Regions from separate parts of the Exiguobacterium sp. RIT452 genome, predicted to be linked through region 2. Evidence: predicted binding sites of a transcription regulator. Region 2 holds the regulator's gene; each other region holds the start of a gene.

Region 1 (3,262 bases), on a different contig from region 2:
ACACCCCGAACGTCTTTTTGAATCGTTTTCGGCGTAATGCCGTGTTCTTTATTAAAGGCGATCTGGATGTTGCGACGCCGTTCTGTCTCGTCCATTGCGCGTTGCATCGAATCCGTGATCTTGTCAGCGAACAGGATGACGTGCCCTTCTGAGTTTCGGGCAGCCCGTCCAATTGTCTGAATCAAGGAACGCTCCGAGCGTAAGAAGCCTTCTTTATCGGCATCAAGAATCGTCACGAGCGAAACTTCCGGAATATCGAGTCCTTCTCGCAAGAGGTTGATCCCGACGAGGACATCGTATTTACCGAGCCGCAGATCGCGAATGATTTCAATCCGTTCCAGTGTCTTGATTTCCGAGTGCATATAGTTGACCTTGACGCCGTGTTCCTTGAGGTAATCCGTCAAATCCTCCGACATCTTCTTCGTCAGCGTCGTGACGAGGACCCGCTCATTTTTCGCGACCCGTTCGCGGATGTTGTCCATCAAATAATCGATTTGTCCGGTGATCGGATGAATCTCGATCGTCGGATCGACGAGTCCCGTCGGCCGGATGATTTGTTCGACCATCTCTTTGGAGTGCTCGAGTTCATACGGACCCGGTGTCGCGGAAATATAAATTGCCTGACTGACCTTCTCTTCGAACTCTTCAAACCGAAGCGGCCGGTTGTCTTTCGCCGACGGTAAACGGAACCCGTGGTCGACGAGGACTTGTTTTCGGGCTTGGTCACCGTTATACATCCCGCGGATTTGCGGTAATGTCACGTGCGATTCATCGGCGACGAGCAGGAAGTCTTTCGGGAAATAATCAATCAACGTATACGGAGTCGATCCCGGTGGCATCAAGTTCAAATGACGGGAATAGTTTTCGATTCCCGAGCAGTACCCCATCTCCCGCATCATCTCGAGATCGTAGTTCGTCCGCTGTTCAAGCCGTTGCGCTTCAAGCAGCATACCGTCTTCGCGCATCTTCGCCAGCTGCGTCTCGAGTTCGGTCTCGATGTTCGCGATGGCTTTCTGGAGCCGGGTATCCCCGGTCACGAAGTGGGACGCCGGGAAAATCGAGATGTGTTCCCGGTCGGCAATGATCTCACCGGTTAATGGATCCATGTCGCGAATCCGCTCAATTTCGTCTCCGAAAAATTCGACCCGGACACATTGTTCATCACGGGACGCCGGGAAAATCTCGACGACGTCTCCCCGGACACGGAACCGTCCGCGCTGAAAATCGATGTCATTGCGTTCATATTGAATATCAATCAGGCGGCGCAACATTTCGTTACGACCCATCTCGTTCCCGACACGCAGGGACAAGACGTGATTGTTGTATTCTTCCGGATTACCGAGACCGTAAATGCAGGAAACGGACGCGACAATCAAGACGTCTTCCCGTTCGAACAAAGCAGATGTCGCCGAGTGACGTAATTTATCGATCTCGTCATTAATCGAGGAATCCTTTTCGATAAATGTATCCGTCGACGGAACATACGCTTCCGGTTGGTAATAATCATAAAAGCTGACAAAATATTCGACTGCGTTATCCGGGAAGAACTCCTTGAACTCCGAATACAGTTGACCGGCCAGTGTCTTGTTGTGCGCGAGGACAAGTGTCGGTTTCTTGATCTCTTTGATGACGTTCGAGACGGTAAACGTTTTCCCTGTCCCGGTCGCTCCAAGCAACGTCTGATGCCGCTCGCCGTCCTTGACACCCGCCACCAGTTTTTCGATTGCCGCCGGCTGATCGCCACCCGGTTCAAATGGTGATACTAAATGAAAATCCATCGTATTCTTCCCCCTCATCCAGTAAAAAAATCTATTTTTATTGTACCACTTTACGAACAAACATTCGATTATGAAGTGCTCCTCTTAGCAAGTTACCCGTTTTTCGACAAAAGAAAAAGTCCAGCCGGATAGCTGAACTGATTTCTCTGCAGAAAAAGTAAGGCGTGAGACGTGATTTTATTGCAGTGTCCGGATTTTCGAGCGGGTATTGCCCGGTTCGCTGACGAACAGGATGCCGAGATCATGGTGATCCTGTTCATAAAACGCACGTTGCGCAAAGCGGACGTCCCCGTTGTGATTCATCACCTCAAGCCGCAAATACGGTTTGTGTTTTTGAATCGCTTCATAAAACGTCTTCTCGGACTCGACGAACTCTCCGTTGACCTTGTAGATCGCTTCCCCCGGGACGAGTCCCATCTCAGACGCCGGTTTTTCAGGCAGCGTTCCAAGGATGACGACACCACGCTTCCCATTCAAGAACAATGGTGTCTGTGAACGATTCCAGCGTTTTGTCCGCTGATGGAGAAGCAGATGGACGACAAGCAGCACAGGCAACCCGTACAACCATTCGTTTTGTCCGGTCAGGAAAGCCCCTGCCGTCAGCAGGACAGCCAGCAGGAACGTGATCAGACGTCCCTGGACGAGCGGTCGGATCAATTGCTCCGGTAATTGTCCGGTAAAGAGGAAACTGAAGCCGATCGGCAGGAATAAGACGATCGGAACAAACTCCGGAAACGACCATTGTGGAATCCACGCTTCCAGGCTGCTGCCCGGGACGAGGACGACAAGCGGAATCAACCAGAGCTTGTTGGCAGACAATCCGCCGATGTAACGTCCGCGCTTCGACAAGACAAGCGACGGGGATAACTTCTTTTTCCCGCGCCATGCGAGCAGGATCAGTTCCGCCGCCAAGGATAATGCCGCAAGCAACAGCAGATCCGTTGCCCCGACATCCTTCAGCCCTTCGACCCGGTCATCCGTCACGAACCAACCGATCCCGGCCAGAATGACGAGCGGCCAAAGCGGTAAGTTGAATCGAATGACACCCGTCAGTAAAATCAAACCGGTCAGTCCCATCAGACCAAGCAGGAACTCGGTCGAGATGGTCAGTCTTAAGCTGAGGCTGACGATCGAAAGTACGAGTCCGACCACCAGTCCCGGGACCAGCGTTTCAAATACATCGGTTCGTTTGCTGCGCGTCCGGGAACGGAACAGATTTCGTTCGCGTTTAACCCGTCGCATGCTGAGTACCAAACTAACCAGGATTGCTAACCACAAGATCGGACTAGCGAAGAGACTAATCGCTGTCCAACCGATTCCATCGAGTAATTCCACGCCCATTCAGACCTCTTTCTGTGAGTTATTGTGCGGCAACTTCAAGTGCCTTGATGCGTTGCACATCATTTTTAGGATCTTCTAATTTTTTCAACAAACGGGTTTCCATTTCCGATGCCGTCACTTGATCGATCTTGCCGGTTACCTCA
Region 2 (3,262 bases):
TTCCTTGGTCGAGTGCTAAGATATACTTGTTTTCCATTGTAAAATCCCCCTTGAGATATAGGTGTCAACACAAGAATCAGTTTTGCAGCAATTGGTAAAGCAGGACGGCAATTCCACCGCCGACGATTGGACCGACGATTGGAATCCACGAATAGCTCCAATCAGATGAACCTTTTCCTTTAATCGGCAAGATGGCGTGGGCAATCCGCGGACCAAGGTCACGGGCCGGGTTGATGGCATACCCTGTTGTACCACCAAGCGAGAGACCGATGACGACGACAAGAAGACCAACGATAAGTGGTTTCAGTCCGTCACCGAACGTCGTCAGACCAAATGACAGAATTCCGAATACCAAGACGAACGTACCGATGATTTCCGAAATCAAGTTTGAAGGCGTGTGACGAATCGCAGGTCCGGTTGCAAACACACCTAATTTTGCTGCTTGATCATCAGTCGCTTCAAAATGTTTCATATAATGAAGCCAAACAAGTACGGCACCGATGAATGCTCCGATTAATTGACCAGCGATGTAGATAGGTACATCAGCCCACGGCAAATCGGAATTCATGGCAAGCGCCAATGTCAACGCAGGATTCAGGTGTGCGCCACTGGCGGCAGCAATATAGGCTGCAGTCATGACGGCGAGACCCCAAGCAAATGTGATGACGATCCAGCCGCTGTTCTCAGATTTCGTCTTTTTCAAGACAACCCCTGCAACGACCCCATCCCCGAGCAAGATCAGAATCATGGTTCCAATCAGCTCACTAGTAAAGTTACTCATGCAAAAACCCTCCCTTTGGATTAAAGCAAATATTGGCCTTTCTATTTAAAACTACTCCGAAATGAGAACGTTTTCAATACAATTAATTGAAATACTCGAATGAAATTTCCTTAATTTATGTTTAAAAATTTGAAAAGTGGATACAAAAACACCTTTTGTTCATTTTGTAAGGAACAAAAGGTGTTAGCGGCGTTTTTTTCGTTTCTTTTTTGTTCTAAACAAACTGCTCGAATGATCGAGAACGATATGGATCGTACTGGCGACCATAATCCCGATGACAAAAGCAGGCATGGATTCAAACCAGAGATCGACCGTACTTGGATCGATGATCTCGACGTAAAGGGCCAGAAACAAAAGGGGAATCAAAAAGGCTGCGCTGTACAGCAGGCGAATGATATCACCAATGATCAAGCCGTGGGACCAGATGGATCGGTGCGGCATGATTTTGACGTAAGGCATCCAGAGTACCCGGAATGGTCCGAGCCGGTAGTAAGGTTCCGACTTCAAATCGAGGTCGGGGGAGAGCCAAAGGGTGCCGACGGCGAGTCCGATTGCGGTCGGCAACCAATCCGTCTGCTGTGTTGCGACCGAATACGCAACATAACTCGTCAAGGCAACGGAATTAACCGTATCATGAACATTTCCAGAAGGCATAAAAAAAGACCAGCTGAGCTGGTCCCTCGCTTAGTGGATCGTCCGATATACGCCGATGACCTTGCCGAGAATCGAGACATTGTCGAAATACATCGGGTCCATCGAATCGTTTTCGGGTTGAAGACGTACTTGTTGATCTTCTAAGAAGAACCGTTTTACTGTCGCTTCGCTATCTTCGGTCATAGCAACGACGATTTCACCGTTTTCTGCTGTGTTTTGTTGCCGTACGATGACACGATCACCGTCAAGAATTCCTGCATTGATCATCGATTCACCATCGATCGTCAACATGAAGACGTTTTCGTTTCCAACGTAATGAGCCGGAAGCGGGAAATGTTCTTCGATGTTTTCAATCGCCGTGATTGGAAAACCAGCCGTTACTTTCCCCATGACAGGGATGTGCACGATTGCTTCGTGATCATCTTCAGGTTTATCAAGCAATATCTCAATCGCACGTGGTTTTGTCGGGTCACGGCGAATCAGTCCGCGTTTTTCTAGACGATCCAAATGACCGTGTACCGTTGAGCTTGAAGCAAGACCAACAGCTTCGCCGATTTCACGAACTGAAGGTGGATACCCTTTCAGTTTCACTTGAGCGACGATATAGTCAAGAATTTCTTGTTGTCGTTTTGACATTTTCCGCATATGAATTGCCACCTCTTTTCGGAATGGTTTTTTTGAAGGTTATAGGAATACATGTTTCTAAATTCACTATAACATAGAACAAATGAGCGTACAAACAATTGTTCGACATTTTGTGTTGACCGAACACTGGTTCTTGGTTTATGATGAGTTATGCGAACAATTGTTCCGAGAACATCTATTCTAAATCATTTCAAATTGGAGGGATTCATCATGATGCATACGATCCGTACCCATGCCTTTTCCATTGTCTTTTATACGCTTAGCCTTGCTTTCATTCTTTTCCTCTTAACGCCCCGACCGGATGAAAAGGTCGAACAACTCCTGACGGCTTCTGTTACGGTCGATCAAAATGCGACAGTCGAACAAGTCGCTGAAGTCTACAATGACGGTTCGATGACCGATCAAGAATACGTCGAATGGTTGATTGAGAACAATGAACTGAAGACGACTCATGTCATTTCGAAAAACAAAATCGTTGTACCAATCGCGCAACAATGACAAACTGTAAAAGTTGTCAATGAACGAACAGGGGTGTGAAGTACGATGAAAGTAGTAATCTACTGTCGCGTCTCGACGGAAAAAGAAGCACAGGATAGCTCGCTTGAGCGGCAAAGATCAGAACTGTCGGGACTCGCTGTAACAAAAGGGTTTGAAATCGTGGATATCATCACGGAAAAGGAAAGTGGTTATGATGTCGATCGGGAGGGCATGTTGTCCGTCCTCGATTACGTCACACGTCAGGCAGTGGATGCCGTCCTTGTGACGGATGATACCCGTATCGGGCGTGGAAATGCCAAAATCGCGATTTTACACACGTTTCAAAAACATCAGGTCCAACTGATGACGATGGAATCAGACGGCGAATATAAATTGGCTGATGCCGAGGCGATGGTCCTTGAAATCGTCTCGCTCGTCGAGGAGTACCAGCGGAAATTGCATAATGCAAAAATTGCCCGCGGTATGCGACGTGCAGTTGAAAATGGTTTCCGTCCCGAACAGAACCTTAACCGGCAAGGTGAGAATGCAGGTCGGAGCCGAAAAGAAGTCCCGATTGAAGAAATCGTCCGATTACGTGACTTGGGTCTGACATTTGCTGATATCGCCGTTACCTTAAGAGGGATGGGACACGATATTTCAAAGGCGACCGTCAACCGTCGTTATCTCGAATATAAGGAAGTCATC
Region 3 (3,262 bases), on a different contig from region 2:
AAACGGAATCCATTTGAGATTTCCGCGGTCACGGTAACGTGTCATGCAGGTCACCTCCCGGGTGACCGCCGACGAACCGGAGCCGGCGTTTGGCGACACTCGTATCAAGGAATGACACGGCGAGACGGATCGTTCCTTTGCCATACCGCAGATTGACACGATCCATCGCTTTTAACAATCGTTTTCTGCGCCAGACTTTTCGGTTGTCTTCAAACAGCGACAGTTGCAGTGTCCCCTGATCTGCTGTGAGCTGACCAAGTGCAACCGACAAAAAACGAATCGGCTCGCCTTCCATCCAGTTCGGTTCGAACAGTTGGAGCAGATGACGCAACAGAAGCCGTTCATCAGCGGTCGGATAGGGGAGCCGGAGTTGTTTGGAAAAACCGGATCGTAAAACATGCCGAGAATAGCGGACACCCAGATGAACCGTCCAACCGACTTGATTGGAGAAGCGCACCCGGGCCGCGACGTCACCCGCCAGTTCAGCCAGAACCAAACGGATTTGCTCATACTGGTAGTAGTCACGCATCAATGTCACACCATGTCCGATTGTTCGCTGCACAGCAGGTGAAGTCTGAAACAATGCCGTCGGATCGATCGTCGTCGGTGAACTGTCAATGCCCCATGCGTGATGCCACAGTTCGGCTCCGAGCACACCAAACCGTTCATGAAGGTCTTCGACGCGGGAGGCCGCCAAATCGCCGATCGTTTCGATGCCGAGTGCCAACAAGTGCTGTTCCATCTTTTGACCGACGCCCCACATCTTTCGAATCGGAAAGTCGTGTAGCAACCTCGAGACATCTGCATAGCCGCACCGTGCGATGCCTTCGCGTTTTCCGAGTAAATCGAGGACTAGTTTCGCGACGACATTGTTTGGACCGATGCCGATGCGGACCGGAATGCCGGTTTGCTCCCAAATGGCGCTTTGAATGGCCTTGGCGGCTTCATCGTCTGTCCCGAAAAGACGTTCCGTTCCGCTCATGTCGATAAAGTTCTCGTCGATGGAATAGATGCGGATGGCATCGGGCGGAGCGAATTGATGCAACACATCAAGCACTTCGATTGATGTTTTCATATAGGCCAGCATTTGCGGCTCGACGAGCAGGATCTGCTTCCGCTCCCGGACCGGCAATTGTTCGATCTGATAAAGGCGGCTGGCCGTCTTGATTCCAAGTTTTTTTAAAGCCGGACTGGCTGCTAAGACGACGGATCCGGAACGTTTTAAGTCAGAGACGACAGCCAGTTTTGTTGTAAGTGGAGGTAAGTTCCGATACCGGCATTCACAACTGGCATAAAATGAGACACTGTCGATGCAGAAAATGCGTCGATCCGGAAATGGGATTTCAGGATACACAGCAAACACTCCTCTTTCATTAAAAGAACGTTTGTTCTTATTTTTGATTTGACTATACCATGGTCTCAATGGGTCTCAAATCAAAAATCTAAAAAAGAGTCAATGTGGCAGAGAAGAAAACAGGGCAAATAGACGACCACTTGTTCGCCAATCTTTGATACACTGGTAAAGGCAGAACCAGTGTAAAAGGAAGAAGGGGACATGAATGAAAAAGCAACAGCTGATTCAGTTACCGGAGTTACCGACTCGTTTGACGTCGGAAAGATTCGCGGACGTCGAAATCGATGACCCGTACCTGTACCAAACGATTTATGAAAAAGAGACGTTGCCGACTGAGTTGACGGACCGGTTGGATGCCAACCAAGTCTGCTTTCGGAATGTTTCGTTCGCGGGTCTCGTCTTTGAACGGGCGACGTTTGAAAACGTTCGATTTGAACAGTGTGATTTGACGGGGTGTCAATTTCAGGACAGCCGTTTCCATCGTGTCGTCTTTGAGGATTGTCGTTTGACCGGCGTCCAATTTGAAACGAACACGATTGACCATGTGACAATCAAAGGATGTCAGGCAAATTATGCGCAAATCATCCGCACGGCATTACGTCATGTCGCGATTGAACAGACGACGATGCGGGAGAGTCATTTTTTCGAGATGAAACCGATCGATTTACGGTTCGATGAGGTCGATTTGACGGAGAGTCAATGGGTGGAGACTGCGTTGCAGGGACTTGATCTGCGGCACGCCGACCTGTCCGGTCTGACAATCGACCCGCGGTTTCTGCCGGGGGCGATCGTCACGGAAAGTCAGGCGATTACGTTCGCACGATTACTGGGACTCGTCATTCCAAGCCACGACTAAAAAAACGAAGTCCACTTTCCGGGATCAGACCGGAATGGTGGACTTCGTTTTTATTTTAGAAGGAAATCGTTTCGCCGTCATCCGGAATGAGGAAATGAGCGGACAGATGATGGGCAGCCAGGAAATCAGCAATCATGTCACGGCGCAGCAAACAATGATTGACGGATTCGAGGTGTGAGACGATGATCGTCGCCTCAGCGGCGGCTTGATGAACAGCGAGTAAATCGCGCTGGGACATCGTAATCGGTTCACCGGTCAGGAATTGAGCGGCACCACTGTTGACGACGATGATGTCAGGCGCATACTGTTCGATGGCGGTTTCGACCTCATCACACCAAATCGTATCGCCGGTGATATAGAGTGTCGGCTCGTCGGGGTGCGTCAAGACGATGCCGGAGACCGTTCCCATCCGTTGACCGATTTCACCGACCCCGTGTTGCCCTGATGTGTGAGAGACGCGGATGTCGCCAAGCGTCAATCCATTCTCAAACGACGAGACGTTCGTGAATCCGGCTTCGCGGATCGTCGCTGCGTCCGCCTCGTTTTGAGCGTAAAGCGGAATCTGTTTTGGCAAAAGCTCCTTCGCCGCTTCATCAAAGTGGTCGGCATGCAGATGCGTCACGAAAATCGCATCGGGATCAAGTAACGTTGAGACGTCGACCGGTAAGTCGACGAGCGGATTCGGGACGGCGTTTGGCGTTTGACCAAACGGCGGTAAGGTTCCTTTTTCGCCGAGAAACGGATCGATTAAAAATACTTGGTTGGCATAGGTGACGACGAGTGTGGCGTTACGGATTTGTTGAATGTCCATGGGCAGTCTTCCTTTCCTGTCTGGGAATGCTTCACTGTTCGTTCATTTCCCATTCGGAAGCCGGACTAATCATATCTGATCGTCAATCGTCTTCGGAAGCAGCTTTTCCATCGCCAGAACATCGACATAGTATCCGTTGAGCATGCCTTGCTCCTTAAACGTCCCGACGATCCGGAATCCGGACCGGATGTAGAGTTTTTGACCCAGCTTATTAAACGGGAAGGTAAACAGGATTAATTTA

What was found. Region 2 encodes LexA, which represses DNA repair genes until DNA is damaged. Its sites were predicted from a motif close to CGAACATATGTTCG; they were not measured.
Positions count from the first base shown of each region.
Region 1: the regulator LexA is predicted to act here: its motif matches at 1,832-1,845, upstream of uvrB (excinuclease ABC subunit UvrB).
Region 3: the regulator LexA is predicted to act here: its motif matches at 1,488-1,501, upstream of D3D03_RS13620 (Y-family DNA polymerase).

Region 1 is NZ_QXJB01000004.1:209,075-212,336, reverse strand. Features, by position in the region: gene uvrB (excinuclease ABC subunit UvrB) at 1-1,778, opposite strand, end outside; gene D3D03_RS11380 (PDZ domain-containing protein) at 1,956-3,119, opposite strand; gene D3D03_RS11375 (S41 family peptidase) at 3,139-3,262, opposite strand, start outside.
Region 2 is NZ_QXJB01000001.1:435,868-439,129, forward strand. Features, by position in the region: gene glpK (glycerol kinase GlpK) at 1-37, opposite strand, end outside; gene D3D03_RS02195 (MIP/aquaporin family protein) at 77-781, opposite strand; gene D3D03_RS02200 (metal-binding protein) at 965-1,435, opposite strand; gene lexA (transcriptional repressor LexA) at 1,466-2,080, opposite strand; gene yneA (cell division suppressor protein YneA) at 2,291-2,578, shown strand; gene D3D03_RS02215 (YneB family resolvase-like protein) at 2,624-3,262, shown strand, end outside.
Region 3 is NZ_QXJB01000007.1:21,204-24,465, reverse strand. Features, by position in the region: gene D3D03_RS13625 (YolD-like family protein) at 1-45, opposite strand, end outside; gene D3D03_RS13620 (Y-family DNA polymerase) at 29-1,354, opposite strand; gene D3D03_RS13615 (pentapeptide repeat-containing protein) at 1,560-2,210, shown strand; gene D3D03_RS13610 (MBL fold metallo-hydrolase) at 2,266-3,021, opposite strand; gene D3D03_RS13605 (arsinothricin resistance N-acetyltransferase ArsN1 family A) at 3,091-3,262, opposite strand, start outside.